Regions from separate parts of the Psychrobacillus sp. FJAT-21963 genome, predicted to be linked through region 1. Evidence: riboswitches for the same ligand, from Rfam matches in the RefSeq annotation. Region 1 holds a riboswitch; each other region holds the start of a gene.
What was found. A riboswitch is a leader RNA that binds a small molecule or an ion and turns the genes downstream of it on or off. The one in region 1 is predicted to bind S-adenosylmethionine.

Region 1 (9,034 bases):
ATAATCGTTAAAAGTAACTTACCGTCTTCTGTTAACATAGATTTCATATTTGCAAGACTATCAGCTACTAAATGATCAGGCAAAAGGGAAAACGAACCAAAAGGAATAATGATTAAATCATATTTGTTAGGACTTTGAAATTCCTCTATTTTTCCAAGAGTTACTGATGGTTTCAGATTTACCTTTTTACCTTTTTCCTTACAAACTTTTAGCATTTCTTCTGAAATATCAAATCCTTCAATATCGATTCCTCTTCGCAGAAAAGGAAGTAGCATTCTTCCATTACCACACATTGGTTCTAATACTTTCATGTTCTTATCCTTCACAAAAGATAGATAAAACTCGAGTTCTTTCCCGTCTGCAAATGACTTATCACTTTCGTAAATTTGTGTACACAGCTCTCCGTAATAGTCGTTCATTTAATTTCCCCTTTATATATTGCTAATTCCCGAATGCAAAAATTAACTCTGATTCACATACTAATTCACCATCGACCGTAGCAATTCCTTTTCCTTTGCCAATAGGTCCTTTTAGGCGAGTAATTTCAACTTCCAATCGTAGCTGATCTCCTGGTTTGACCTGCTTTTTAAAACGGCAATTATCAATGCCTGCTAAAAGCCCTAATCTTCCTTCATTCCCCTCTTTCGTTAGCATTACTACTGCACTTACTTGAGCTAAAGCTTCTACAATTAATACTCCTGGCATGACAGGGTAACTTGGAAAGTGTCCATTGAAAAATTCTTCATTTGCTGTCACGTTTTTAATGCCAACTGCTCGTTTTCCTTCATCCAATTCCAATATCTTATCCACTAATAGAAAGGGATAGCGGTGTCTTATTACATCCATGATTTTTTGTGTGTCTAACATAAAAAAACCTCCAATCTAATTAAATTTTATCACTTGGTGTTAGTAGTTGATACTATAATTTTCTCCTGCAATTTTGACGAAACGGTAAACTTTTATTGGAATAGGGGAAGAATAGTGAGGTAAGTCATACCAAGTATTTTTAAAAGCGATTATACTAGGAGTACGAGTAATTTCGAACTAGGAGTGAGTATCTTGAAAAAAGTAGTTGTGGTTGGTGGAGGAATTACAGGACTTTCTACGATGCATTATTTACAAAGACTTAAGATAGAAAAAGCATTAGATGTAGATTTGGTTTTAGTGGAAGCACATGATTATTTGGGTGGTAAAATTCATTCGGTAAGTGCAGATAGCTTTATAATGGAAACTGGTGCGGATTCAATCGTTGCACGTAACGAAGGGGTCTTACCTCTAGTAGAAGAGCTAAAACTGCAAGAAGAGCTCGTTTATAATGAAACAGGTATTTCCTATATATATACGAACAATGAATTACATGCAATCCCTGCAGATACGGTATTTGGAATTCCAACAAGTGAAGAATCTTTAGAAAGTAGTACGTTGGTTTCAGATGAAGGTAAGGAAGAAGCATTGAAAGATCTTGATTCCCCTAACGAAAACTTTACGAAAGAGAGTTCTGTCGGCTCATTTTTAGAGCATTTCTTAGGGAAAGAATTAGTGGAGAAACAAATTGCTCCCGTGTTGTCCGGAGTGTATTCGGGGAGATTAGATGATCTCACTATTTCTTCCACATTACCTTATTTGATTGACTATAAAAACGAATATGGCAGCATCATTAAAGGATTAGAAGCGCATAAAGAACAGTTCGCAGCAGCTGCAAATAAAAAATTCATCTCGTTTAAAGGTGGACTTTCTACTTTAATCGATCGCTTGGAGGAAGAATTGAGCGAATGTACGATTTTAAAGGGAGTACATACGGAGAAAGTAACTAAATCAGAAGCGGGCTACGAGGTTTTATTAGAAAATGGAAAAACAATAGAAGCGGATTTTGTTGTTTTGACTACTCCGCATGATGTGACTCAGCGAATTTTGCAAGAACAAGATTTAGATGTGGATTTCAATAAATTGAAGAATTCCTCATTAATTAGTATTTATCTTGGTTTTGATATTCCAGATGAACAGCTACCAGCTGATGGAACTGGGTTTATCGTTTCGGAAAACAGTGACGTGAAATGTAATGCTTGTACTTGGACTAGCCGAAAATGGAAGCATACATCTGCAAACGGTAATTTACTTGTACGAATGTTTTACAAAAGCTCCAATCCAGTTTTTGAAAGCATGAAGCATATGAGTGAAGAAGAGCTAGTGGAAGTAGCTTTACAAGATATTGACAAGAGCCTGAAACTAAACGGCAAGCCTCAAGTTGTGGAAGTAACTAAATGGAACGATTTAATGCCAAACTATCATATGGAACATGGAGAAGCGATAAAATCATTGAATCAGAAATTATCATCTATGCTTCCAAATGTAGTACTTGCTGGATGCTCGTATTATGGAGTAGGTATTGGCGCTTGCATTAAAAATGGTAAGGAAACGGCGGAAATGATTGCAGCGAGAATTTAATTTAAGGAGTAATTCCCGGACCAAAATTTAATTTTGGTCCTTTTTTTATTGTAGGAATGAAATTGATGGTGTTTTAGAGTAATTTACAAATTTTGTATATATGATACGATGCGATTGGGGGTGTTTAAATTAAATGATTGTAAAAACTCGAGCGCATGAATTTAGCTATATTGCTTTGAAGTCATTAGATAGACGTTTACCGAAAATACACGACATGAAAGAGTTGATTCACTCTAAAATGCACATGGCGAAGGCTGGAATATACGGGGAAGAAAGAATGGATGGGGTTTTTCAGAAGTATTCTTTTCCGTTCCAATACTTGGTGTTTCAAGATGTGAGCTTGGAATCGTACGGCAAGTTTCAAATAGATACGGTATTTTTGACGCAGTACTTTGCGGTGGTATTAGAGAGTAAAAATATAAGTGGAAGTTTGCGGTTTAAGCAAAATCCTTCCCAGCTTGAGCGAGAGAATGAAGAGGGTAAAGTCGATGTATTTGAGAGTCCAGAAGTACAGATTGAACGGAATATTTATTTACTGGAAGATTGGTTAAGATTGCAAGGTGTGAGTATTCCTGTTCATGGTGTCATCGTGTTGACGAATTCAAGGGTGAAGGTGGTAGAGCCATCTATCAATTATCCAACGATACTTTATTCGACGATTCCCGTATTTTTGCGGAATATGACTCGAGAGAAAGTATGCCTGAAAGTGCCAGCAATGCATGAATTAGCAAAGAAAATGGTTGCTTGTCATCAAGTGTACTTTCCATTTCCACTGTGCAGTCGATGGAGCATTAATCCAAATGATTTGCTGACCGGGGTCTATTGTGAAAAGTGTGAGACGCATGGGATGACGAAAAAGAAAAACGGCTGGAACTGTTTAAGGTGTGGTCACGTAGATCGCTTGGCGCATGAAAAGGCGATGCGTGATTGGTTTATGCTAATCGGGGATAGTATTAATAATCGGCAATGTAGATATTTTCTTAAATTGGATTCTTATCAGGCCGCATCTCGCATATTAAATTCTATGGGGCTATCGAGAGAGGGTCCATCTAAACGTAACACAATTTATAAGTGGAATTGGTCTTAAATTGATGAATCGGATGATAAAGAGTGAAAATCGGATAATAAGTCGAGATAATCGGATAATAACAAGTGAAAATCGGATAATAAGTCGAGATAATCGGATAATAACACATGATAATCGGATAATAACCGCCAAATATCGGATAATAAAAACAATCTTAAGATGCAAGAAAATTCAATCTACGTCTTGACGCTTTAGTTGAATAAAGGTACGATAAGTCTAATAAAAAATTGAATATTGAATTCTTATCAAGAGAAGCTGAGGGACTGGCCCTGTGAAGCTTCAGCAACCAGCCGTTTGGTCAGGTGCTAATTCCAGCAGATGCTTATGTGTCTGATAGATGAGAAGGGACGAATTTTACATACTCGTAAAGCCTTCTTTTCATGGAAGGCTTTTTTTTATTTTAGAGAGGATGAATGTGAATGGGTTTATTAGAGAAGCTGCAAACGAATGTTTTGACTGCTGACGGAGCGATGGGGACGCTGCTTTATTCATATGGAATTGATTATTGTAACGAAGAATTAAACATCCAGAAGCCTGAGATTATTGAGAAAATTCACCAGGACTATATAGTTGCAGGCGCGGATATCATTCAGACGAATACGTATGGTGCAAATGCGATTAAACTGGCGCGGTACGGACTAGAAAATCAAATGAAAGAAATCAATGAAGCGGCGATCCAAATCGCAAAAAGAGCAGCTGCCCCTGGTGGTCAATTTGTGCTTGGTACGATTGGTGGTATACGCGGTATTCGGAAGAGTGATGCGACTATTGATGAAATTATCGCAACGGTTAATCAACAAGCTACCCAACTACTATCAGGAAATCCAGATGGATTATTACTAGAAACGTACTATGATTTTGAAGAGCTTTCCGCAACGGTTACGCATCTAAGAAAGCTGACAGATACACCGATCATTGCACAAGTATCGATGCATGAGCCAGGTATCTTGCAAAACGGTTTATCGCTAAATGATGCATTACATCAACTAGAGGCATTAGGAGCAAGTATTGTAGGAGTCAATTGTCGACTTGGTCCTCATCATACAATTCAAGCGTTCGAAGGGGTGACTCTAACAGAAAAAGCATTTCTATCAGCTTATCCAAATGCAAGTTTACTTGATGTAGAGGATGGCCGTATTGTTTACGAATCTGAGGCAGATTATTTTGGAAAAGCAGCGTTATACCTTCGCGAAGCAGGAGTTCGTTTAATAGGCGGTTGCTGTGGGACAACACCAAAACATATTGAAGCCGTGAAAAAAAGAATTGGAACTCTACCACCAATTACAAATAAAATCGTAACGCCTAGAAAGCCAATAATCATTCAGGAAGCAGAACCAACTGTCAATCAACCACTACATGAAAAAGCAAAAACCGAAAGAACAATCATCGTGGAACTAGATACGCCACGCCATTTAGACACTACTACTTTTATGGAAGGTGCAGAGAAGCTGAATGCAGCTGGAATTGATGCAGTAACGATGGCAGATAACTCACTTGCATCTCCTCGTATTAGCAATATGGCTATGGGCTCGATGTTAAAATTGCAAAATAATATTCGTCCTCTAGCTCATATTACATGTCGTGACCGCAATTTGATTGGCTTACAATCACATTTAATGGGTCTGGATGCACTTGGAATTCATGATATATTGGCTGTTACAGGTGATCCTACCAAAATAGGAGATTTTCCTGGAGCAACCAGTGTATATGACGTATCAAGTTTAGAGTTACTCCAATTAATAAAACAGCTAAATGAAGGTGTTTCATTCTCAGGAAAATCACTTCGAAAAAAAGCCAACTTCTCTGTGGCAGCTGCCTTTAATCCCAACGTTCGCGTACTGGATCGTGCTGTTAAAAGACTAGAGAAGAAAATAGAGTGTGGAGCTGATTATTTCATTACCCAGCCCGTTTATTCGAAAGAAAAAATGGAGGAAATCTATGAAGCGACGAAACACTTGTCCTCTCCTATTTTCCTTGGGATTATGCCACTTACAAATAGTCGTAATTCTGAGTTCCTGCACAATGAAGTACCAGGTATTAAATTATCAGATGAAGTGTTAGAACGCATGCGTGCTTGTGGAGAAGATAAAGAGCGTTCTACTGAGGAAGGTATACAGATTGCAAAAGAGCTTATTGACACTGCAGCGGAGTTATTTAATGGTATTTACATCATTACGCCATTTTTCCGTGTGGATATGTCACTTGAATTGATTCGCCATATTAAAGAGATTGACGGAAAGAAAGCGAGAGAAAACAGTTATGTCCAAACATCTAATTGAACAGGAACTTCAAAAAAGAATTCTTATTATTGATGGCGCAATGGGAACGATGATCCAAAACGCGAATCTAACTCAAAAGGATTTCGGTGGAGAAGAATACGAGGGATGTAATGAGTATTTAAACGTTATCACTCCAACTGTCATTGAACAAATTCATCGGGAATATTTAGAGGCAGGTGCAGATATAATTTGTACCAATACGTTTGGGGGAACACCAGTCGTGTTAAATGAATATGATCTAGGTGACCAAGCGCATGAAATCAACCTTCGTGCAGTGCAGCTTGCGAAGAAGGTTGCAATTGAATTATCTACTCCCGACTGGCCGAGATTTGTGGCTGGTGCAATTGGACCGACAACAAAAACATTGTCTGTAACTGGTGGAATAACCTTCGATGAGTTAACAAATGACTTTTACATACAAGCAAAGGCATTAGTCGAAGGTGGCTCCGATGTTATCCTATTGGAAACAAGTCAGGATATGCTAAACGTGAAGGCCGCAACCATTGGTATACAACAAGCATTTACAGAAACGGGGAAAGAGCTTCCTATCATGATATCTGGAACAATCGAGCCAATGGGAACGACACTTGCGGGTCAAAGTATTGAAGCATTCTACATTTCAATTGAACATATTAAACCACTCTCTGTGGGACTCAACTGTGCAACAGGACCAGAATTTATGACGGATCATATTCGCTCCCTTTCTGAGTTATCAGATGGATATGTAAGCTGTTATCCAAATGCAGGATTACCGGATGAAGAAGGACATTACCATGAATCACCTGAATCGCTTTCGAAGAAGTTAAAAGGCTTTGCAGAAAAAGGATGGTTAAATGTTGTAGGTGGATGTTGCGGAACTACTCCAGCCCATATTCAAGCAGTTCGCGAAGCAGTGAAAGATATTGCACCTCGTAAGCCAGCTGAAACAGGCCATGGTCATGTAGTTTCAGGTATTGAACCGTTATTATATGACGAAACAATGCGTCCACTCTTAATAGGGGAAAGAACAAATGTGATTGGTTCGAGAAAATTTAAACGACTTATAGTAGAAGAAAAGTTTGAAGAAGCTTCCGAAATTGCTCGTGCACAAGTAAAAGGTGGTGCTCACGTCATCGATATTTGTCTTGCTAACCCTGACAGAGATGAATTATCTGACATGACTAATTTCATGAAGGAAGTTGTGAAAAAAGTGAAAGTGCCACTTGTCATTGATTCCACTGATGAAAATGTAATTGAAGAGGCATTGAAATATTCACAAGGTAAAACAATTATTAACTCGATCAATCTAGAGGATGGCGAAGAGCGTTTTGACGCTGTAATGCCACTTGTAAAAAAATATGGAGCAGCTGTAGTAGTTGGAACAATTGATGAAGTGGGAATGGCGGTTACACGTGAACGTAAGTTGGAGATTGCAGAACGTTCCTATGATTTGCTCGTAAATAAATGGGGACTTGCACCAGAAGATATCATTTTTGATCCACTAGTTTTCCCAGTAGGTACAGGAGATCAACAATATATTGGATCAGCTGTGGAAACAATAGAAGGAATTCGTTTAATCAAAGATAAGATGCCTCGCTCACTAACTATTTTAGGAGTAAGTAATGTTTCATTCGGTCTACCACCAGTTGGGCGAGAAGTGCTCAATGCTGTTTATTTGTATCATTGCACACAAGCAGGGCTTGATTATGCAATTGTAAACACAGAAAAACTAGAACGATATGCATCTATTCCTGAACATGAAATTGCGATGGCAAATGAACTGTTATTTACAACAACAGATAAAACATTAGCTGATTTTACTGACTTTTATCGAGACAAAAAGAAAGAAAAGACAGAAGCGGATATCCCAAAAACGGTACCCGAACGTCTTGCTTATTATATTGTGGAAGGTACGAAGGAAGGGCTTATTCCAGATCTGGAAGCAGCACTTAAAATGTATGATACCCCATTAGAAGTTATAAATGGTCCATTGATGGAAGGTATGTCTGAAGTAGGGCGTCTTTTTAATGACAATCAATTGATAGTGGCAGAAGTGCTACAAAGTGCTGGTGTGATGAAGGCTTCGGTTGCTTATTTGGAACAGTTTATGGAAAAGAAAGAAGATGACTCTGGTAAAGGGAAAATCGTTCTTGCGACTGTAAAAGGGGATGTACACGACATTGGAAAAAACTTGGTCGATATCATATTAAGCAATAACGGATATAAAGTAATCGACGTTGGAATAAAAGTAACCCCTGCCACTTTAATAGAAGTTATTCGAAAAGAAAAGCCAGATATCGTAGGTCTATCAGGGCTTCTCGTAAAGTCTGCTCAACAAATGGTTATTACCGCACAAGACTTTAAAGAAGCAGGTATTGAAGTACCTATGCTTGTAGGAGGAGCTGCTCTATCTCGTCGTTTTACAGAAACGAAAATTTCGGCTGAGTACGACGGACCTGTCCTATATGCAAAAGATGCGATGCAAGGATTAGAGCTAGCAAATCGTCTACAAAATGATGAAGATAAATCCGTTTTACTGGAGGAATTAATAACGCAACAAGAAAAACGGAAAGTAGCAGAAGCTGCACGGGCTTCCAAACAAGCTGTAGCTGTTTTAACGAAACCAGTCAAAACAGTGCGTGAAGATGTCCAAGTATTTAACCCTAAAGACTTACGTCGACACGTTTTAAAAGATTATTCAGTGTCACACTTATATCCATACGTTAATATGCGAACGCTGATCGGGCATCACTTAGGCTTAAAGGGGTATAGTGATAAATTATTAGAACAAGGCGACGAGCGTGCGGTGGAGTTACATGAACTAGTAACCGAATTTCTAGGAGCTAGCATTTTAAAACCATCTGGTATGTATCAATTTTTCCCTGCACAATCAGATGGCGATGATGTAGTAATCTATGATCCAGCGGATGCCAAAACAGAAATTGAACGATATAGGTTCCCTCGTCAATCTGTAGAACCATACCTTTGCTTAGCGGACTACTTGAAATCCGTCGAAAGTGGTGAAATGGATTATGTCGCATTCATGCTCGTTACTGCAGGACATGGTGTTCGGGAAGCGGCTAATAAACTAAAAGAACAAGGGAAGTTTTTAGAAAGTCATGCATTGCAGGCAACTGCACTGGAACTGGCAGAAGGATTTGCGGAACGTATTCACCAGGAAATCCGAGATCAATGGGGCTTCCCAGATGCAACTGATTTTACAATGCGTGACCGGTTCGCAGCA
Region 2 (9,034 bases), on a different contig from region 1:
TCTGGATCATTATTTGGTGTACCAGGTGTAATACTAGGGATTCCAGGGTATGCAATATTAAAGGTTATAATTTCACATTTTTATACTTTATTTAAAAGACGTTACAATAAATATGAACCACTTATAGAAAATCATTATGAGTATACAAATAACAAGGTGGATTGAGAGTAATGGCGAGGAAATTTGAATCTTGCATTGAGGTACAATCAATAAAAATAGAAACAGTAGTTGATCATCCATATATTGAACATGGTATTAACTTATCAGGGACAATATATATTAACGGAGTACATGATGATGAATCAATTGAAAATATCAAACTAGAGGTTTTCAAATTAGTAAATGGGGAAGTTACAAAAGTTATCTCCAAGCATTCGATTGAACTTGTCGGAGCTGTGGCTTCTAAAGATGTTCAAATGATTCCCTTTGAAATAATGCCAGATGAAAGATGGCTTCCAGATGGCGATGACGACGTAAGCAATCTTATACTTAGAACTACCGTATTATTCGAAAATGGTTCTGAATATAATGACGAAGATGAAATTCACTTTGATATTGAAGAATAACCAACCGGTTTCATTCACTCCAATACATTCTGTATTGGAGTTTTTTTATGGATAAATGTTGTGGATTTGAGCAATCTAATCAAAAACGAGGAGACAATTTATGAAAAAATTTATAAGCGTTACTCTAGTTTTTCTATTGCTCAGTCTATCTGCTTGCGGTTCAAATCGTGATACAAATGGTCCGCCAAAACCGGAAACGCAGCTAGATAGTAAAACAGGTAATACTCCTGTTACCGGTAATGAAGATGTAAATATAGAAAATGAAGAAGGTGTTATTGATAAAAACAATGACAATGATCATTTAATTGATAAATGATTATTGTGTTGGAAAAAATTATGTGTTAGAATATTCGTAACTAACTGAACGGAGGTGAAGAAAGAATGAAAAACACTGTGAATGCACATGGATTTATATTGGAATTTTTATCCACTTCGTGTGCGATTACTCATGAAATTTCTAACAACGGGATAAGTCTGCCCATTTTTAGCAAATTACATGTAATTCACAGCTGATAAGTCATTCTTTCTGAACCATAATATGTGGGAAAGACTGCTTTTTAAGCAGTCTTTTTTTATGCAGAAAAATGCTTCCAGCTATATTGAACTTGAAAGGAAGCGGAAATAATGATTTGTACAATTAAAGATGTAAGCAAAATGCTCGGAGGAAATACCATTTTTGAAAGCTTATCATTGTCGATTAAAACTGGAGAAAAATTAGGTATTGTTGGAAGAAACGGCTCAGGTAAAACGACACTTTTTAAATTAATCATCGGTTCGGAGGCACCTGATAAAGGTGTTATCAGCTTTAAAAAAGGAACTAAAATTGGATATTTAGCACAGATACCTACCTTTTCAGATGAAGTAACAGGAATGGATGTTTTAAATAGTGCATTTGAAAAGCTAAAAGCACTGCAAACAAAAATGCAACAATTAGAAGAAAAGTTATCGTGTACCGATCAACCTAATATGGAAAAATTACTCCAGGAATATGGAGATGTGCAAGAGGACTTTACTAACCAGGGCGGTTATTCTTTGGATTCAGAAATAGATAAAGTCATCCAGGGTTTACAATTATCTTCATTTGTTCATCAATCTTTTTCAAACCTAAGTGGAGGAGAGCAAACAAAGATAATGCTTGGTAAATTATTGTTATCACAGCCTGATTTACTGTTATTAGATGAACCTACAAACCATTTAGATTTATTCGCAGTTGAATGGTTGGAGCAATATTTAGTTAACTACACAGGTACAGTTGTAATTATTTCGCACGATAGATTTTTCCTAGATCAAGTAATTACAAAAGTAGCTGATTTAGAGGATGGTGAACTAACTCTCTACCATGGTAATTATTCTTCTTATATTGTTAACAAGGAAGAACGACTCATGCGGGAATTTCAAGAATATGAGGAACAACAAAAAAAGATAAAGAAAATGAAGGAAGCCATTAAACGGTTAAGACAGTGGGCAAATGAAGCTGTTCCTCCAAATCCAGGTCTTCATCGGCAAGCTAGGAACATGGAACGTGCATTGGAAAGAATGGAAAAACTGAGAAAACCAATTATCGACCCTAAAAAGATGAGTTTATCATTCGAAGCTGCATCTAGAAGTGGAAAAGAAGTTGTCATAATGGATAACGTTTCTAAATCATTTGGCAATAAGGTTTTGCTTCATAAATCAAATTTGTATGTGTATTGGAAAGAAAGAGTTGCGATCGTTGGTAGAAATGGAACTGGAAAATCAACAATTTTACGATTATTGCTAGGAGAAACTTTGGCTGATGAAGGAAATGCTAGAATAGGTAGTAATGTTAGGATCGGATTTCTTTCACAACACTTTGAAATATTGAATCCAAAAGAACGTTTAATAGATGTATTTAGAAGTGAAGTGAGTGTTGTTGAAGCAGAAGCACGGCATATTTTAGCTAAGTTTATGTTTTATGGTCCTGATGTCTTTAAACGAGTTGGGGATTTAAGTGGAGGAGAACGTATGCGTCTTCGTCTTGCTCAACTAATGCACCAAGATATAAATTTGTTGATATTAGATGAACCAACAAACCATTTAGATATTGAATCGAGAGAAGTATTGGAAGATGCTCTAGAAGATTTTCAAGGAACTATTCTATGCGTTTCTCATGATCGATACTTTTTAAATAAGTTATTTCATCGTACAGTTTGGCTCGATTCAGGAAATATGACAACTTTTGAAGGGCCTTATAATTGGGCTCGAGGGAAATGGAACGAGCTACTAGTAAAACAGGAGTCAATCAACACAGCAGAATACGTTGAAAAGGTAAGAACTTATAAAAGTAGAGATAAAAAAGAAAAATCAACAGAAGAACAAATTTTAGAATTGGAAAACGTACTAAGTAAACTAAAGAAAGAAAAGGATATTCAGAAGGACTGGAATGATTATGAAAAATTATTATTGTCGATTGACGAGAAGGAACAAAAACTTGAAAAATTAATAGAGATCTGGTTGGAGAGACAAGAATGAAAATATTCATGATTATCAAGTCCGCTTAACTCCAAATAAATGTGTGATAGTTCCTATAAAATTAATAATTTAATATTAACTTTCTCGTTTTTAGCCGATATAATCAGAAAGATATACTATGTCCTAGTTTTTGAAATAGTAAATTTATCCTTATTAAGGCGATTATATCTTTAAAAAAACAGAAAGTAGATGAAATATGAAAATTTCTATCAAATGGAAAATTATTATTACTGTAATGATTTTAATTGTAATTAGTATGTCTGCATTAAGTTTCATAAGTACTTTTACGATTAAAGACAAAACGGAAGAAAGTTTAACTGATCAAAGTCATGTATTAGTGAACGAAATGTCCTCTTCCATTCAAAATTATCTCAGTGTCTATGAAAAGGGTATTATACAAATATCCACTACAAAGGAAGTGGTGGATTTTCAAACGGAATCTAGTATTTCAGATGCAATCATTGCTTCACAGCTAGAGAAACAATTAGATTCTAAATTTACTGAGTTTACAACGTTGTACGACGCGGTTGCTTCCGTTTACTATGCATTACCGAACAAGCATATTGAAATAATACCTGAAGCTGATTTAGGGAAAGATTTCGACGCAACAACTAGAGATTGGTATAAAAATGCGGTAGCCAATAAAGATGATTTTAGTTGGTCCAAACCTTATTTAGATGCTGCAACGGGAGAATATGCAATTTCTGGTGCAAAAGCAGTACTTAAGAATGGTCAAGTTGTTGGAGTTGTCGGCATTGATATATTACTTTCGAAGTTAACAGAAACAATTTCATCTAATGAGTTAGGATTTGAAGGTTTTCCGATTATCGTGGAGAACGACGGCACAGCAATTGTCCATCCTACCATGTTTGGTGAAAATTTGTCCGAATATGCTTATATTAATAAAATATTTTCTAGTTCTTTAAATGAAGGAGTAGTCACAGATACTTCCGAAGGACTTTCAACGGTTACTGTATTTACGACAATACCTGATTTGAACTGGAAGCTAGGTGCAGTATACGAGCAAGAAAAAGTTAATCAAACAGCTGATAGTATTCGAAATCTCATTTTATTTATTACTGCTGCTATATTAGTGCTGATGTTTATTGTGCTATATTACACTACCCATCACACTTTAAAACCGATAGATCAATTAAAAAAACTAATGGATTCGGTTGCAGAAGGAGATTTGACTGTTCACGCGAACGTAAAGTCATCCGATGAAATTGGACAATTAGCTAAAAATTTCAATAAAATGACTGAGAGCATGCATGAAATTATTCAAGTAGTAAAAGAATCTGCAAGTAATGTTCAAGTAAGTTCTGAAAGTCTTAGTGCAGTTGCAGAGGAAACAACTGCATCATCAGAACAAGTATCCGTAGCTGTGGGTGAAATAGCTGAAGGTGCTTCAAAATCTGCTGAAGATGCGGAAGAAGTAACAGATAGCTCTTCACATTTAAGTAATCAAATTAATTTAATTAATGAAAAATCGCTTGTAATGACTGATATTGCTACGAAAGCAAATAAAATGAATGCAAATGGCCAAAAACAAATGAGTGAACTTAAATCATCCTTTAACAATTGGGAGTCCAATTTAAAGTCTATGTCTGATGTAGTCGATACTTTAGAAAACAAAGTAAAAGCCATTGGAGGGGTTATGGAAACCATCATGGAGATTTCTGCTCAAACAAATCTACTTGCATTAAATGCAAGTATAGAAGCAGCAAGAGCTGGTGAGCATGGAAAAGGTTTTGCGGTAGTAGCAGAGGAAGTAAGAAAGCTTGCTGAGCAATCAGCCAGAGCGACTGAAGATGTTAAAAAGACTATTACTGAATTACAGAAAGAATCAGTTTTAGTAAGCCAACAAATGACTGAAACTAGGGAAACTTTCCGTATACAAGGGGCAGTAGTTACTGATACGGAAATAACATTTAGTGAAATCTCAAATTTAATGGAGAATATGCAATCCTCTATTGATGAGGTTTCCAACGAAATTAACCAAGTTTTTAAATACAAAGAACAAGTAGTTGAAACGATTCAAATGATGGCAGCGACTTCTCAACAAACTGCTGCTGCATGCGAGGAAGTTAGTGCATCTTCAGATGAACAGCTTCGGGCAATCCAATCCGTTGCAGATGCTTCTGAAACATTAACAGAACTTAGCGATAAATTAGCAGAAGCAGTGAATCGTTTTAAAGTATAATATTCCATTGCTTAAATGTTCAGAAAATGATAGTATATAAAATAATGTAGTAGAATAACAAATAATATACTCTTATCAAGAGAAGCAGAGGGAAATGGCCCTGTGAAGCTTCAGCAACCTCTGACACATGTCAGAAAGGTGCTAACTCCTACAAGATATCAATCTTGAAAGATAAGAACTGAGAGCATTTGCTTACCCTCTTTTCTTATTTATTAGAAGAGAGGGTTTTTATTTTTACGGAAAAGAGGAGAAATGTATGCCAATTAAGATTCCCAAACAATTGCCAGCAGCTGAATTGCTGAAGAAAGAAAAGATTTTTATCATGGACGAGGAGCGCGCAATTGCTCAGGATATCCGTCCTCTAAACATAATTATATTAAATCTAATGCCAGAAAAAGAAAAAACGGAATTACAACTACTAAGACTATTAGGTAATACACCATTACAAGTGAATGTTACATTTATGAATACTGCTACACATGAATCCAAAAATGTTAGTAAAACGCATCTAGACACTTTCTATACTACTTTTGAAGAGATTAAACTTCGCAAATATGATGGGATGATTATTACTGGAGCACCAATTGAACATTTGAATTTTGAAGATGTAAATTATTGGAGTGAGATGACAGAAATAATGGATTGGTCGAAAACAAACGTCACTTCTGTCTTACATATATGTTGGGGTGCACAAGCTGCACTTTATCATCATTATGGAATTGGTAAATTTGAATTGTCTAAGAAATGCTTTGGTGTATTTTCTCACCGTTTATCCGATCCAACTGTGAATTTAGTCCGTGGTTTCAATGACGAGTTTTATGCGCCCGTTTCTCGTTATACTTCTGTTTCATATGATGAAATAATAACTGATTCCAGACTTAATCTGCTTTCAAATTCTGAAGATGCAGGGGTATTCCTTGTAATATCAAATGACGAAAAGCATATCATGATTACTGGTCATTTAGAATATGATGCAACAACTTTAGCGGAAGAATATGCTCGGGATGTGAATAAAGGTATTGAAATCGATGTTCCTGAAAATTATTTTCCTAATAATGATCCTTCGACACAACCATTAAATTCTTGGCGTTCGCATACTCATTTATTGTTTTCTAATTGGTTAAATTATTATGTCTATCAAGAAACGCCATACGAATGGGAATAATTCAGAAGAGGCTGAGAAAGATTTTTCTTTCGTTCAGCCTCTTGTTCTATTTATTTAATGAAATATTTGGTCAATTCTATCTATTTCTTGTTTAGTTAATTGAACATCTACAGTTTTCAAATTATCTATAACTTGTTCAGGTTTTTTAGCCCCTGGAATAATAACATCAATATTTTCTTTCGTTAAATACCATGCAAGCACAATATTAGAAACACCTACATTTTTATCATTAGCAATTTGGCGAAGCTGCTCTACCTTATCTAAGTTGTTAATATATGTTTCTCCTTGGAATAACGGATTTTTTGTGAGACCTTCTCTAAAAGTACTGCCTTTATCATACTTACCTGTTAATAAGCCCGAAGCAAGCGGAAAATAAGGAATAAAGGAAATATTACGTTCATTTGTATATGGAAGCAAATCCTTTTCTGCATCGCGTTTTAATAAATTATATCCAGATTGAAGAACTTCAATATAACCATCTTGGTTACCTTCTTTTAACTGTTCTAAAGTAAAGTTGGATACTCCAATTGCACGGATTTTTCCTTCATCCTTTAAACGTTGAAGAGTACCAACTGCTTCAGCTTTTGGTGTGTTTTCATCGGGAAAATGAATATAGAATAAATCAATATAGTCCGTTTGAAGTCGTTTTAAACTGTTTTCCACAGTTTCTCTTAAAAATGCAGGTGAGTTGTCAATGACTACTGTTTCACCGGTCATTTTATGAGCGCCCTTAGTAGCAAGAATTATTTCACTACGTTTCTTCGTTTCTTTTAATACTTCCCCAATTAACTCTTCTGATCTTCCGATGCCGTAAATAAAGGCAGTATCTAGAAAACTAATTCCATGATTAAGTGCTGTATGCATAATGTCTTTTCCGGTTTCATCATTTAAATTCGGAAATAAATTATGGCCACCAACTGCATTTGTTCCAAGTCCAACGGGATTTACAAATAATCCGGTTTTACCAATTTCTACTTTTTTACTCATAGTAGTAAAAACAACTCCTCTTCTATATATTCTAGTATAATATTACCAATAATGACCTTTTACTCAAAGAATTTTGGTTTATTAAAAGAAATGGGGAAGGAGATTCATAATATTTATTGAACTATGTTTTAAAGGAGATGATTAGATTGTCAAATTCAACTAATTTTCATGCTGACTTTATTCGAAATATACGGTCAAAATTGGAGGAATTGAAAAGTGATACAAAGAAAGCGATCATGCAAATGGAGGAAGAATCCATTTTTTGGTCACCAAACGAACAATCAAATAGTGTAGATGTACTGGTGAAGCATATGAGTGGAAACTTAATTTCTCGTTGGACAGACTTTTTATCAACTGATGGAGAAAAAAAAGACAGAGATCGTGATAGTGAATTCGAAAGTACGATAGAATCACGGGAAGAGTTGCTTAAAGTGTGGGAAAATGGGTGTAATGCATTTTTCAAAGCGATAGACAGTATAGAAGAAAAACACTTACTTCAAACTATTTATATTCGCAATAAACCACATACTGTTTTGGAAGCAATCATTCGGAGTATTACACATATTTCAATTCATGTGGGACAGGTAATATATATAGCCAAACAAGTTACACCAGAAGACAAGTGGACTACTTTGTCGATACCTAAAAGAAAGGATAAGAAGTAATGAATTCAAATTTTACTTATATTCATAGTTCTCCACAAATTTTAGATGAGAATAAAAAATATCCAGCATTATTTTTATTGCATGGAATGGGAAGTAATGAAAACGATTTGGTTGGACTCGTTTCTAACTTAAAGGAGAAATGCCATATATTTAGTATACGTGGGCCAATTTCTCAATCACCTGGATATGCCTTTTTCACGATAGAGGGTCTCGGAAAACCTCATCGTGCAGTCTTTGATCAGGTAGTACAAGATCTTCAGTCATTTATCGAAGAAATAACTAATAATCATTCGATTGATTCAAATAAGCTCTTCCTTCTTGGTTTTAGCCAAGGTGCTATATTGACTCAATCATTAGCATTAGTAATGGGTGATAAAATAAAAGGAATTGTTGCACTAAGTGGCTATATTCCGTTGTTTGTGAAAGATGAGTATACACATCAACCAGTAAATAAATTAAATGCATTTATATCTCATGGCGAATTTGATAATATGCTTCCATTTGAATGGGGAACTGCTAGTAGAGACTATTTCTTAGAAAAGGGAGCAAGTGTTACCTTTAAGAACTATCCTGTTTCACATGGTGTTGCACCAGAAAATCAAAGAGATTTAGTTACCTTTTTAGACGAACTATTAGTAAAATAAAGGATTATCCTCCCCTCTTGAAGAATATGTAAGAGGGGTAATTTTATGAAAAAGGAGAGTTTTTCATGAGGCTAGGATTATCTAAAGATGAAGTAAAATTAAATAATTATACGAGTGAATGGAATATAGAATTTAATAGAGTTAAAGAAGAGATCATGTTGGTAACTAAATTGGAAACAAAACGGATCGAACATATTGGTAGTACGGCAATTAAAGATATGGTGGCAAAACCAATCATCGATATTTTAATCGGCATTGAAGATACAAAACATATAGATAACAACATGATGAAAGCTCTCCAGAGTATTGGT
Region 3 (9,034 bases), on a different contig from region 1:
TTATTTCGTTTTTCAGCGGCTTGTTTTTTTAATGCTTCGTCACAAGAATCTTTTCTGATAGTTGCAGCTTTTCCCCAGGAAATGTTTTGAAAATAGTAGTACACATCTTTCCATGAGCCAATTTTCATTAATGATATCGCTTCATTTATCATTCCTTGATCATTCATCGCTGTTTCAGCAAGAGGAGCAGGTCCATTTGGCAAATTCGCTAGTTTACGAATTTCTCCCGTTACAGCAATAGCCGATTCTAATTGATGAACAATGGAGAGCTTCAAAGGTTCAATAAAGGATAACTCATCTATCGTAATCAACTCATCTAATGTATATGCTTTTGGTATTTCTTGTAACCACTTTTTTGGTTCTGGATGTACTCTCGCATAGGTATATAACTTCTCAATCATTAATTCAATGGACTGGTCATCTCGATCAGATGTAAAGCTATCTGATAATCGATACATGGCTTCTGGATTGTCTACATGATATGCCTCTTCCAATACTTCCGCTAGAATGTCATCACGCATTAAGGCTGCTTCTGTTTCGTTAGCAATGCGAAAACCTGGATCAATATCTAGCATATAGGAATATTGACGTACTATATTTAAACAGAACGAATGAAGCGTTGAAATTTGGGCTTTATTTAATAGGCTAAGTTGTTTGCGCAAATGAGTCGATGATGGGTCTTCTGCAATAGCTTTTTCTAAAGCTTCTCCCATTCGATGACGCATTTCCGCAGCTGAAGCATTTGTAAAAGTCACAACAAGTAATTCGTCCACATTAATCGGGTTTTCTTTTGCAATCACTTTTTGAATAAGTCGGTCAATCAACACAGCTGTTTTCCCTGAACCTGCGGCAGCAGAGACAAGCACATCAGAACCACTAGCCCAAATAGCCTTCCATTGCTCAGGTGTCCATGTTAATTCTGCTGGCATATTAGGAATGTTCACTAGTCCCCATCTCCTCTCTAATTTTTTCAGCCACCACGTCAGGTTGCTCTACTTTAAGCAATCGTACTGGTTGTTCTGGATCTTGTGGGTCAAATTGACAAACACTCTGATACGAACAATATTGGCATGGCATTTTATCCTTGAGACGGTATGGATATACACGTGTATCCCCTGCATTCATACCATTTCCAGCCTGTTCATGTTTTTTACGCACAAATGATTGAAGTAGTTTCATATTTTCTGTATCTACTACTTTTGATGAGGATTTGGATAAGTTCCCATCTTTATTTATTCGAACTGGAATAACCTTTGAAAAGCCATCCATTTGCTCATCCATTTCCATAATGACTTCTGAATCGTCTATTAATAAGCCATTCATTTTATATGATTTATAAATTGCTTCTTCCAACTCAGCTTCTGCCATCTCTTTTTTAGATTGAATAAAAGGATTATGAAGATGTACATATAGCACTCCAGCAGGCTCAGCATCCTCTTGTAACCAACTTGGTGCATTCGCGATTGCAACATCTAAATAGGTTAACATCTGCAGTGATAAACCATGATACACTTCGTTCAAATCAATCCCTTTTTTAGAAGATTTATAATCGACAATTCGCACAAACATATTCCCATTTATGTTTGCAGCATCCACTCGGTCAATTCTGCCTCGTAATTGCATTTTTCGTCTATTTTTTAGTGGTATTTCTAATGCGGGCAATGCTTCTCCAGGACCGAATCCTGCTTCAACAGCTATAGGAACGAAGCTAGAAACATTCGAGTGTTTACTTAATGCAATAAGTGTAGAAGCTACAATTTGCTCTAATTTTCGTTGAATATATCGATATCGATTTGTACTTAACAAAAGCTGATGGACAAATACCGGTACGATGTGATCTACTGCTTGTTTAGCAAGCTTCATACATTGGGATTTTGATAAATCTCCCCACATAATATTTAAACGGTTTGTTTCATCTGATATCCATTTTAATGCCGCATGAAACAAATCACCCATTGCCGGCGGCTCCAAATGATATTCAGCCCGCTCCTCTAACTTCAATCCATATGATGCATAATGGGCAAATGGACAGCTGTAATATTTTTCTACTCTTGAAACGCTCGAAATAATTGTTTCTCCATAAAGAGCAGATGTCATATCCTGTGAAAGTCTTTCGGTTTTATTCCCATGTATCATAGGCCGTGTTATTCGTTTCATTAGTTTAGACCAATACGGATCATCCATATAATAGCTATACACTGCTTGCCAAACTTCCGATAACTTGCCTGTATTCAGTGCTTCACGCAACTGCATGACAACATACGGTAACGTAGTACGTGGATGACTAATGGTTGATAGATCAACAACAGCATTCGTTGAATCACTTGGATCCATAACTGCTAACTCTATCTCAAGATTATCAATCATTTGCTGAAGCTTCTTAATATACATGGAAGGAAGCAATGCCTTTCCTTCGCTATCTGCTATTGGATACGATACAAATAAATAGTTGGATGCTCCAGTAAAAGCTTTGTAGACTAAGTAATTTTCATCTAGCAAGCGCATTTTAGAACTTGGTGCAAGTTCAAATCCGATATGATTAAACCACTCCCGATCCATATCGGAAAGTAGTCCTTCATGATCCATACGTTTTGGATAGATCCCATCGTTTACACCGATAACAAAGGTAGCCTTCATATTCACAACTCGTCCTATGTCAACACTTGCAACGACTACTTGATCTAAGGTAGGAGGTATCCTTGAAAAGGCTAATTGATCAAAGCCTTCATCTAATATTTTGGAGGCCTCCTCCAGTGACATCTCTTTTTCTCCGAACATTAAAACGAATTGGTCTAACACATCCACCCATTCATTCCACGCCTGCTCATGTTCTGTAGCAAGCAATAATTGACCTTCTTCCTCTTCTGCCTGCTTTAATACTTGTAATTTATCGTAAACTTGTAATGTCTCCATAAAAGTATATAAAGCTGTAGCAATATCGATGCCGGTATTACTAACTGTCAATTGTTCGGAAAGAACCTTCAAAGGATTAACCACTATATCTCTCACAGCATGAATATCTGCTTGAGTACTTAATTCTTCATCTGTTTGTACTTTTGAATAAAATTCAAGACCTCGATACTTTTTATAAATCCAGCGTTTTTCATCAAACCATCTATCTCCGTATATTCCAAAAGATAAGACGAAATTCTCTAATCGATCTGCTCGCTCTCTCCATTCCCTTTTAGAAGCATTTAAAGGGAAAAATAAATCAGTTTTAATCGCTCTAAACATAGACTCATATTTCCAATCCGAGCGAATTATTTCCAAGGCAGATCTACTAAGTTCAATAAGTGGATGGTGTAGCATTGGTTTCTTACGACTAATAAAAACCGGAATATCATATTGAGCAAAAATAGTTTCTATTAGTCCCTCATAAGTTTCCGAATCTCTATGTAGAATAGCCATCTCTTTATATCGAACATCATTTTGCTGCATGAGAACACGAATATTCCTCGCAATGGCATGAACCTCTGCTCGTCGATTTGCAGCTTCTATTACATGAAGATTTCCTTCTGTCCCTATTACTTGTGGAGGAAGCTGGTCAAAATTTGCTTCTAAATGGGCTAATTCTACCGTTTCAAAACGTTTTTGTTCTGTTTGGTGCTCTGTCGGTTCAATTTCTACATTTTCTTTGTTTGCGATATCTAACAACTTTTGACAAGTATTAGCCGGTTGGAAAAACAAGGATTGCTCATCAAGAGCATCAGCTAGTGACTCCATTGGTAAAGCAATCGTAAGACGTTTTGTTTTTTTCATCAGCTCTTGGATTATTTCTAGTTCCCTAGGAGTAAACGAAGTGAATCCATCAATATAAATTTCGGAGGTTGCGAGAAGCGAAGAATCTTTAATTTTTTGCGCTAGCAACATCAAGTATCCTTCTCCGTCAATATAGCTCGTGCCTAACTTTTGCTCCATAAGTTCAAGCAACATGACTAGGTCTGATGATTTATCAATCAATGTTTGAGGTGCTTGTACATTTTCTAAATCATTTAACACATTAGACATTGTGTCATAATTTAAACAATAACGGTTGAATTCCTTTAAAAGCACCTCAATTTGATCGGTAAATCCTCTTTTTGTAGCTGCACGGTTAAACAACTTAAATTGTTCTTTATTTTCCTCTAGTAAACTGCGAATTAGCATACGATAACCAAATCCGCTAATTTCCTCTTTTGCGATTCCACCAGTTTCTTGTAGTACTCGCCAAGCTAATCGTTTAAAAGTCGTTACTTGTGCACGTATTAACCCTGGAAGTCCTGAATCAGCTGCAAGTGAATATTCACTAGAAAAAGACATTTGGTCCGGCACTATATAAAATAATGGTTCTCCGATAGAATCCTTTTGTAATATATCAATGATTTCTTGTTGCATAAACTTTGTTTTACCCGAACCAGTTCGTCCAGTTACAATTCGTAAAGACATAAGTGCACCTTCTTTCTTTAAATAAGGCTGTAGTTGTTAATGATTTATGATGTGCTAAATAGAATGTGTTTCAAAATCTTATATTGCAGAGACACGGATTGTACGCTTGCCGCACGCTACGCATGAGCCTCCGTAGGATGAGTTGCTCCTTCGTAGCTCCCACGTCCCTTACGGGGTCTCCTTCTTCGCGCTCCTGCGGCTTGTAAGGCGCACATCTTAAAAGTTTTTTCTAAACAGTAAGAAGTAATCAGGAGCTGCATTCAAAACAATTTATTATAGAATAGACTTCGACTTTTTCAATAGGGGTCACTGGCATTCACGCCTTGCCAGCCGCATGACGTGCCGTATGAGACAGATGTATGCGCCTTGAGCATACAGCGGCTCATGCGGACGTGCGGCCAGCGTGAATGCCAATAGTTGTTGATGTATCTGTTCAAAGATTTCAATTGGTTAAAAATAATCAGTAATTATTAACAGAGTCTAAAATAATAAAAAAAATTTCTTACCGCTTAGAAAATTAAAAAAACCGAATAATCTCTTACTACTATTGTACAAAACATACAGTAGAGTGTGAAATTATTCGGAGTCAAAATTTAAAGTTGCTCTGGAAAACGGCCAATATCTTATTTTTACTTCTCCAATGACTTCTTCTTGATCTATAAATTGGAAATAACGACTATCTAAACTGGATATCCGATTATCTCCTAACACAAATAACTTGTTTGAAGGAACTTTATTACTTCCAGTCAACTCTTCTAAATCGAAGTCTTCGGTAAAATTTTCTTCCGGATTCTGATATGCAGGATAAGACGCAAGAAATTTTTCTTCTACTTTTTTATTATTTACGTACAATTTATCATTTTCATACTTGATAGTATCACCTGGTAAACCAATGACACGTTTTACATAGTCTTCTTTTTGGTCGCTATGAAAGATCACAATATCCATGCGGTCTATATCAGAAAGCTTACTCACAAATACTTTATCTTTGTCATGAAGTGTAGGCATCATTGATTCCCCGACTACTTCATAGTTCGTTAAAATGAAAGAACGAACAATAAATACTACTAAAATTCCAATGAAAATGGCCACTAACCATTCCAGCAATTCTTTTTGTGTATTACTCAAATCTTTTCTCCTTTTTATTTCGTCTTTCATCGCGAATTGATTTAAAATCTGCATCTACTTTTTTATCAATTTTTTTCTCCACAGCTTTTCCAACAAACCATAGTATAACCATTATTCCAATCATTATTGCTGTTCTTAAGGGTTGTGTAATGAGCGCTTTAATATCGGAACCAATAAAGCTTACCACTAATATCATAATTAGTTTCCCTAAGACAACTGTCCATAAATACGTATTTTTTTTCATATTAGATAGACCCGCAACTATATTCACAAGTGCGGAGGGTGTAAATGGAAAACAAATAAGTAAAAATAATGGTCCGAAACCGTTTCTCTCTACCCATAATATTAATTTTTGAATCTTTTCATGCCTTGTAATAAAACCTAAAACTCTAGCTCGTCCGTATTTTCTAATAACTAAAAATACAGTATAAGCACCTGCAACCGAACCTGCCCAAGATAATAAAAATCCAAACAAAATTCCGTAGGCAGTCACATTCGCCACGATAAAAACTACTAAAGGTAGAAACGGCAAAAATGCTTCAAGAAAAGGTAGTAATAGCCCAAATAGTGGTCCAAGTGCTCGGTAATCTTGTGTTAAATTAGATAAAGTTTCGAATGATAACCAACTTGGCATGGTAACTCTCCTCTTCTATGTATATTTATACTCTTCCCAATTTTCAACTATATAAAACTTTATAGATATAGTATAATTTGTTCACTATCATAATTGAAGGTGGTGAAATTCGACATGAATAATAATTCATTCGTAAAGGGTTTAAAAGCCGGTACGAGTATTGCTATCGGCTATTTTCCAGTTGCATTAACATTTGGTTTATTGGCAAAAACCACTGGACTTTCCATTATTGAAGCAACAGCAATGAGTATTTTTGTTTACGCCGGCGCTGCTCAGTATATGTCACTGACGCTTATAGCAAAAGGTGTTGATCCTATTTTAATCGTTTTAAATACATTTGTCGTGAACATTCGACACTTTTTAATGACGGCTGCACTCAATGAAAAGATGCATAGTGAAAAAAGATGGGTCAAAGGAATATATGCATTTGGGATTACAGATGAATCTTTTTCCGTATTAGCAACTCAAAAAGATGAAAAAATACATACTTCTTTTGCATTTGGTGTTGCGCTTATCGCATATGGTAGTTGGGTTGTATTTACAGCGGTTGGACATGTTATAGGTGCCAATCTACCAGCATTTTTACAAGCGGCCATGTCGATTGCTCTATATGCAATGTTCGTTGGTCTTCTAGTACCCTCTATGCGAGGAAACCGCAAAGTAGTCATGCTGGCCCTCATTGCAGCTATTATAAACGGATTTTTTTACTGGACAGAATTATTATCGACAGGATGGGCTATTTTAGTCGCTACCCTAGCATCCTCTATTTTTGTAGAAATTATATATGCCAATCATCAAAAGAGGACTAGACTACGAGGAAAAAACTTAGCGAAAGGAGCATAATGGAATGGAAGCATGGTATTGGTGGATGCTATTAGGAATGGCTATTGTTACCTATATTCCGCGAGCATTTCCCTTAACTTTTTTAGAAGGCAAAGAATTACCTCCTGTTGTTTCAGGAGTATTACGTAATATTCCATTTGCAGTATTAGGAGCATTAATTTTCCCAGCTATTTTATATGTTCAAGAAGGTAATCTATTATTTGGAATTATTGGAGCCATTGTGGCATTCGCACTTGCCATTATTTTTTCAAATGTAATGGTTGTAGTATTAGTAACAATTGGTGTTTTAGCTGTATATAGTCTTATCTTTTAAATACTACTTGACTGCTAGGAATAAATTACTTAATATTGGAATTAGTTCTTATAAAATTTACATAAAAATATCACTTTCTTATCGAGAGAAACTGAGGGACAGGCCCAATGACGTTTCGGCAGCAGATTCAGAATGAAAACTGTGCCAATTCCTGCAAGCAATTTATGCTTGAAAGATGAGAAAAGAAGGTTTTTCGATCATACGAAGAGCTCTCTTTTTCTTATCATACAAGATAAGATTAGGAGGGTTCTTTTTTGTTATGAATAATAAATGTAAAAGGAGCAGATATAAGTGAGTTTCCTAGTAGAAAAAAGAGACTATCTCCATAAATTAATAGAAGACAACAAGAATGTATATATTCAAATAAGTCATCAAATACATGAAAACCCTGAGATCGGAAACGAAGAATTTTTTGCTAGTTCTACGCTAATTGATTTATTAGAAAGTGCAAATTTTCAAGTCGAAAAAGGAATAGCAGGGCATGAAACGTCTTTCTATGCGATTAAGGATAGCGGTATCGAGGGACCTACTGTTGCTTTTTTAGCAGAATACGACGCTTTACCTTCAATTGGACATGCCGACGGACATAACATTATTGGTACGGCAAGTGTGGCTGCTAGCATCTCTCTAGCAGAAATGCTGAACGAAACCGGTGGAAGAATAATCGTCCTTGGTACTCCCGCAGCAGAAGGTGGATCAAAAGGAAGTTCAAAAGGAAACTTTGTAAGGCTCGGTTATCTAGAAGATGTAGATGTGGCTTTAATAATTAGCCCTTCAAGCAAAACTACTTTAAGTTGCGAAACACTTGCTCTGGAATCATTAGATTTTCATTTTATTGGACAAGCTACTCACCCAACAGCAGCTTCTAATAAAACAATAAATGCATTGGAAGCTGTCGTTCAGTTTTTCAACGGAATCCATGCGCTTCGTTCACAATTACCATCTGATATTAGCATACATGGAATTATTACACATGGAGGTGACTCACCGAACATTATCCCTTTCTTTGCCTCTGCTCGTATTCATGTCAGCGCAAAGAATTGGAAAAAAACAGAGGAAATCTCCGAAAAAGTTCGATTCCTTGCTAACGGAGCAACACTTGTAACAGGAACTTCTGTAAAAATCGAACGTTTTCAAAATGAGGTGCAAGATTTTGTAGTAAATTCAGTGTTAGATGAGGTTATTCATTCGGAATTTGAAGCTATTGGAGAAGTCGTATACACAGAAAGTAAACATTACAATGACTCTACGGATGCTGGAAATATTAGCTACGTAGTACCAACTGCAAGACCATCCATTAAAATTGGACCAGATGATTTAGTCGCCCATACAATAGAATTCCGTGAAGCTGCCAAATCTAAAGCTGCGGATGAAGCACTAATCAAGGGAGCTAAAGTCTTAGCTACAACCGGTTATCGAATATTAACAGATGCAAAACTACTTCATCAAATCAGAAAAGAATTTAATGCATCCTTAGCTCGTAAAGCAAAAGCAGATGGTATGGGCGTTTGCGATTTGAAAGATTAATATTGTAATTTATATTCTTTATCTTTCGGATTATGAAGTGTGTTTCGACAACATAAAGATTAGTCGGATATGCGTTTGCTATACAATACGCATAAGCTTCCGCTGGATGAGTTGCTCTTTTCACTACTGGAGCCTGAAAACACCAGATGAAAATAAAACAATTC
Region 4 (5,240 bases), on a different contig from region 1:
TAATGAAATCTCGTTAATACCAACTACACGTACATCATCCCAGTTTGGTTGTTTTCTAAATGCAAGTGCACTAAGAATCATCAACTTACGGAATGCATCTTGACCAGAAATATCATTATATGGATCTGCTTCAGCATAGCCTAGAGCTTGCGCTTCTTGTAGAGCATCATCGAACTGACATTCATTTAAACGCATTTGTGTCAAAATATAGTTAGATGTTCCATTTAAAATACCTTGAATTTTCTTTACTGAGTTCACTTGTAGTAAATTTTTAAGTGTTTTAATTACTGGAACGCCACCAGCTGTTGTAGCTTCATATCCGATAAATACGCCTCGTGACTTAGCACGTTCATGAAGTTGAATACTATATTTAGAGAACATCACTTTATTCGCCGTTATCACATGACATCCCTTATCAATCGCTCTACATAAATAGCTATAAGCTGGTTCCTCGTTCACAATCGCTTCAAACACTACTTGAAGACCTGGAATATTAATAATATCCTCGAAATCGTCTGTTACTAGAATACCAGGCGTTTCAGGTCTTTCTTTTGCCAAATTGTTAATTAAAATCGCACTAATTTCAATATCTAAGCCTAATGATTTTTTTAATTCTTCTCTTTTTTCATTCACAATGTGATAAATTCCTTGGCCGACTGTTCCGAAACCTAGAATTGCTGCTTTTATTTTTGCCATACTTTCTCCTCCAAATGAATTTGCACAATTGAGCTTCCACATTCATATTTAATAAAATCTCTTTCGTAAAATTACGATTGACTATTTTACATATTGTAGACTATTTTAGCCCAATTAACAACAAAATTCTATCTAGAGAGGACATTTGTTTTTCCTACAAGTACTTTATCAAGTGCATTTTGTAAATCCTCTACTGCCTCTAGACCAACAGACAAGCGGATTAAGTCCTCAGTAACACCTGATTTCACTAAGTCTTCAGGAGTTAATTGTTGATGAGTCGTAGAAGCAGGATGAATAATTAATGATTTCGCATCTCCTACGTTTGCTACATGCGACCAAATTTCAATATTATCTATAATATGTCTACCCGCTTCTTTTCCACCCTTTACGCCAAAAGTTAAGATAGAGCCGAAGCCATTGTGTAAATATTTATGTGCAAGTTCATGGGAAGGATGATTTTCCAGGCCTAAATAATTTACCCATTCTACCCCTTCATGGTTTGATAAATAATCTGCAATTTTTAGTGCATTTTCGTTGTGCTTTGGCACACGAAGATGAAGGGTTTCTAAACCTTGTAAAAAAGAAAATGCTGCTTCAGGGCTTAACGAAGGCCCAAAATCTCGAAGCAATTGAACACGTAGTTTTATGGCAAACGCTACGTTCGGAACATCAATACCGTATCGTAGTCCGTGATAGGTTACATCTGGTTCAGTAAAACCAGGGAATTTCTCGGAATTCCAGTCAAAGTTACCACCATCTACAACTACTCCCCCAATTGTTGTTCCATGACCGCCAATCCATTTAGTAGCTGAATGGATAACTATGTGAGCACCGTGTTTAATCGGGTTAGCACCATATGGGCTTGCAAATGTATTATCTACCAACAATGGAACACCGACTTCATTTGCAATTGCTGAAACTTTCTCCACGTCTAGCACATTCAAGCTCGGATTTCCAATAATTTCAGCAAAGAACCCTTTTGTTTTATCCGTTACTGCTGCTCGAAAATTCTCTGGATCAGTAGAATCTACAAATTTTACGTGAATTCCATAACGAGGCAATGTATGTGCGAATAAATTAAATGTACCACCATATAAGTTTTCCGCTGCAATGATTTCATCGCCTGCTCCCGCAATATTCAAAATGGAAAATGCAATTGCCGCCATACCAGAAGAAAGTGCAACAGCAGCCGTTCCTCCTTCAAGTAGAGCAACGCGTTGTTCAAAAACATCTACAGTAGGATTAGTTATACGTGAATAAATATTGCCAGACTCTTTTAATGCAAATAAATCTTGGGCATGGTTTGTATCACGAAATACAAAAGAAGTTGTTTTGTGAATTGGCACTGCTCGTGAACCTGTAACTGGATCTGGTTGCTGACCACCGTGTAAAAGAAGTGTTTCTGGTTGGAAATTTGTCATTTTGAATTCCTCCTAAATAATAGTTTTAGATGGACGCATATGGAGGCGGGAGAGGATTTTGAGAAATACGAAAGCACTTATGTTTAGCCGGAAAACGTATCGTTAATCGGACAAACAACAAAAACCCCTCTTCTTTAAGAAGAGGGGTGCGGTTTCGCATATTCCTCCTCTTATCTTCCAAATTCGCTCGTGAATTTGTAGGATTTAGCACCTTTCCAAGTATAAAACTTGTTGGTTGCCGGGCATCGTAGGGCCTAGTCCCTCCGCCACTCTTGATAAGAGTATTAGATTAGTATTCCATCTTGTTACACAGTATAAGACTCTATTAATCTTTACGTCAAGTACTTTTTATAAAAATTCTGAAACTTCTTTTAGGCTTGTACGTTTAATGTATGGGGGTTACTTTTGGAGGTGTTGTAATGGTAATATGGATTATTTGTATTTCAGTAGTTAGTTATTTAATTGGTTCCATTCATGGTTCAAAGATTGCTCAGTTTTTTAGTGGAATCAATATTAAAGCAGAAGGACTTAAAAACTCAGGTGCTTCTAATGCAGCCATTGTGCTTGGAATGAAATACGGAATACTCGTAGCTTTTATCGATATAATAAAAGGTGTATTGGTTATTACTGGAACACGATTTTTTACGCAGCAATATGGTAACTTTTCAGTATTAGAACAGGATGCACTTCTTTACTTAGCGGGGGCTGCTGTCATTTTAGGTCACAACTTTCCCATTTTCACAGGATTTAAGGGAGGAAAAGGGACAGCTTCTGTAATCGGCATACTTTTTGCAATTTATTGGCCTTTAGGATTGATCGGACTTTTATTATTAATTGGCACAACTTTTTTAACGGACTATTTATTAATTGGAGTATTTGTTTTTTATTTTGTTTTTTTAGGCGAGGCTATATGGTTTTCAGAAGGATATATACCAATTGCAATTGCAAGCTTTTTATTCGTGATGGCACTCATATTGCATATCGAAAACTTTCGTCGTTTAGCTCGTAAGGAAGAGATGAGAATTTCTACTTTTATAAAAAGAAAAAAACCTTCTTTATAAAGAAATGAGTGAATTGGAATGTCTAAAAAAATGAGGTGGATTGTGCTTATCCCTTTATTTGTTCTCGCTTCCAGCGGAGTTGGATTGTGGATGCTAACTAGCAAATGGATGGATGAAGGATTAAACCCTAAAGCTGACGGTTCCAACGATTACGCCATTGTCCTTGGTGCAAAAGTAAAAGAAGGTAATATTCCTTCGCTTGCATTAAAATTCAGATTGGAATCAGCACTTGCGTATGCAAACGAATATCCTCATGTCACCCTGGTACTTTCTGGAGGACAAGGAGACGATGAAGATATTGAGGAAGCGGTCGTAATGAAAAATTTTCTTTTGGAGAATGGGATAGCAGAAGAGAGGCTAATCATTGAAGATCAGTCGACATCTACTTATGAAAACTTGTTGTTTTCTAAAGAGCTTTTGCCAGATAACGTAAAGTCTATAACGATCATTACGAGTGACTATCACCTACAGCGAGCAAAAATACTTGCCAAAAAGCTAGAATGGAAAACGGACGTGGTAGCAGCACAGACCCCCGAAGTGGTAGAAGCGAAAGTACGCTTACGTGAGCGCGCCGCACTTTTAAAGACCTATATTGTTGGGAAATAACTCCGAATCCCTCGGAGTTATTTTTTATATCTGCAACAATTACAAATACATCTTGAAATACGAGTTCCTTGTTTACAGCCCTACTTCCTGGTTAGAAATGCATTGTCTCCCCACTTGTTACGAATCCATGTATCTACTTTATAGCCATGTCAAATCACTTCTAGTGTTACATCAAACATTATGTTTTAGCTATATAATCTAAATGTAGCTGTACTATATGCAATCAAGTCACCTTGCATAGCTAGATAATGTATTATATTTTCTATAAAAGAATTTTTCATCCAAAACCAAAGATTATATATGTAAAGTAATTTCTCCAAATATAATTAAAAGGCTTCCTCGTTTATTAGGAAGCCTTTCTGGGTCACTCTTTCTTCGTATGATACCCTTTAGTGCCAAATGGTTGTAATTGCTCCATCCATTTGTTTAAAAGTTTTTCTAGTTCTTTCTTTTCGTCTACGTATTGATTTTCTGATGTTTTCAGCGTCTCTACTTGTTCAATTTCAAACGCATCTTTGCCAAATTGTTGCCATTCTTCTTGAAGTATTCTATTTGTATGTGTCCCTGTTTCTAGAGTAAACTTCGTGCCATTTAACGTCTTGAAGTTTCGTGTGGATCCAACGAATTTTTTACCGTTTTGTTTATTCGTTATGACATAAATTCCACCTTCAATCTTTACTTCTTTATATACTTGTTTCAGTTCCATTTTACGATCCAATTTCCCCACTCCTCGTATTTATTTTTTCACCCAGTACTCACTGCCGTCATCTTTTCTATCTAAAAACCCATATTCTATTAAGTAACGTCTTAATGTGACATAGTCAGCATATACATTTTTTAGTACCTCATTTATCTCTTTTTCTTTATATACTCGCTCTAAGTCAAATCGTTGTATGATCACCCTAAGAGTTGCCAGTTTTTGTTTTTCTTTTTTCGGAAATTTTATGAGAGGACCATCTATACCTTTAGAAAAAAACTTCTTTTCTATCTCTTCTTGCTCTTCTTTCGTAATGTTATATCGTTCGTCCACCATCGTTGCAGTCTTATGAAGCGGCAAAAAGGTTGGTGCATGACTGTCTTTTTCCTTTAACAACTCCATCATCGTTATAAAGATTTTTGCTTGGCGTTCTTTTTCCTTCAATACAAATCGGTGGTTACGTATCGTAGAGGCACTACCAATACTTAATTCTGCCTGTATGTCTGCATCACTCTTACCTTCGTAAAACAATCGAAGTAAGCTATTTTGATGATCTGTCAATCCTGTTAATTTTTTATTTAATCCAATTAAATAATGAAATACAGATACATGTTCCTTTTCAATATGGTGTTTCATATAACGTTCCGCTTCATACAAAACAGTGGCTTCTGGATAAATAATTCCCTTTTCCACTCTTTCACCACATAATAAACAAACATAATCTTCCTTCTCTTCCACATAACCAACTTTCAATTGTTC

Region 2: it holds a riboswitch for S-adenosylmethionine, as region 1 does, so the genes downstream of both, metA (homoserine O-succinyltransferase) here and AN959_RS10515 (bifunctional homocysteine S-methyltransferase/methylenetetrahydrofolate reductase) in region 1, are expected to answer to the same signal.
Region 3: it holds a riboswitch for S-adenosylmethionine, as region 1 does, so the genes downstream of both, AN959_RS01185 (M20 family metallopeptidase) here and AN959_RS10515 (bifunctional homocysteine S-methyltransferase/methylenetetrahydrofolate reductase) in region 1, are expected to answer to the same signal.
Region 4: it holds a riboswitch for S-adenosylmethionine, as region 1 does, so the genes downstream of both, AN959_RS05485 (O-acetylhomoserine aminocarboxypropyltransferase/cysteine synthase family protein) here and AN959_RS10515 (bifunctional homocysteine S-methyltransferase/methylenetetrahydrofolate reductase) in region 1, are expected to answer to the same signal.

Annotation. Positions count from the first base shown of each region.
Region 1 is NZ_LJIY01000003.1:175,802-184,835, forward strand. Features, by position in the region: gene AN959_RS10495 (bifunctional 2-polyprenyl-6-hydroxyphenol methylase/3-demethylubiquinol 3-O-methyltransferase UbiG) at 1-419, opposite strand, end outside; gene fabZ (3-hydroxyacyl-ACP dehydratase FabZ) at 442-867, opposite strand; gene AN959_RS10505 (protoporphyrinogen oxidase) at 1,060-2,445, shown strand; gene AN959_RS10510 (nuclease-related domain-containing protein) at 2,579-3,532, shown strand; SAM riboswitch class I at 3,772-3,876, shown strand; gene AN959_RS10515 (bifunctional homocysteine S-methyltransferase/methylenetetrahydrofolate reductase) at 3,952-5,811, shown strand; gene metH (methionine synthase) at 5,792-9,034, shown strand, end outside.
Region 2 is NZ_LJIY01000002.1:481,237-490,270, forward strand. Features, by position in the region: gene AN959_RS08215 (AI-2E family transporter) at 1-165, shown strand, start outside; gene AN959_RS08220 (sporulation protein) at 171-566, shown strand; gene AN959_RS08225 (hypothetical protein) at 667-882, shown strand; gene AN959_RS21950 (RAxF-45 family protein) at 948-1,079, shown strand; gene abc-f (ribosomal protection-like ABC-F family protein) at 1,191-3,059, shown strand; gene AN959_RS08235 (methyl-accepting chemotaxis protein) at 3,256-5,262, shown strand; SAM riboswitch class I at 5,332-5,440, shown strand; gene metA (homoserine O-succinyltransferase) at 5,519-6,427, shown strand; gene AN959_RS08245 (aldo/keto reductase) at 6,482-7,414, opposite strand; gene AN959_RS08250 (DUF1572 family protein) at 7,561-8,079, shown strand; gene AN959_RS08255 (alpha/beta hydrolase) at 8,079-8,723, shown strand; gene AN959_RS08260 (GrpB family protein) at 8,789-9,034, shown strand, end outside.
Region 3 is NZ_LJIY01000001.1:240,021-249,054, forward strand. Features, by position in the region: gene addA (helicase-exonuclease AddAB subunit AddA) at 1-929, opposite strand, end outside; gene addB (helicase-exonuclease AddAB subunit AddB) at 931-4,425, opposite strand; gene lepB (signal peptidase I) at 5,002-5,553, opposite strand; gene AN959_RS01170 (TVP38/TMEM64 family protein) at 5,546-6,187, opposite strand; gene AN959_RS01175 (AzlC family ABC transporter permease) at 6,302-7,030, shown strand; gene AN959_RS01180 (AzlD domain-containing protein) at 7,035-7,343, shown strand; SAM riboswitch class I at 7,419-7,525, shown strand; gene AN959_RS01185 (M20 family metallopeptidase) at 7,635-8,870, shown strand.
Region 4 is NZ_LJIY01000001.1:1,136,334-1,141,573, forward strand. Features, by position in the region: gene AN959_RS05480 (homoserine dehydrogenase) at 1-696, opposite strand, end outside; gene AN959_RS05485 (O-acetylhomoserine aminocarboxypropyltransferase/cysteine synthase family protein) at 825-2,117, opposite strand; SAM riboswitch class I at 2,285-2,399, opposite strand; gene AN959_RS05490 (glycerol-3-phosphate acyltransferase) at 2,537-3,178, shown strand; gene AN959_RS05495 (YdcF family protein) at 3,197-3,784, shown strand; gene AN959_RS05500 (GIY-YIG nuclease family protein) at 4,149-4,511, opposite strand; gene AN959_RS05505 (DUF2087 domain-containing protein) at 4,521-5,240, opposite strand, start outside.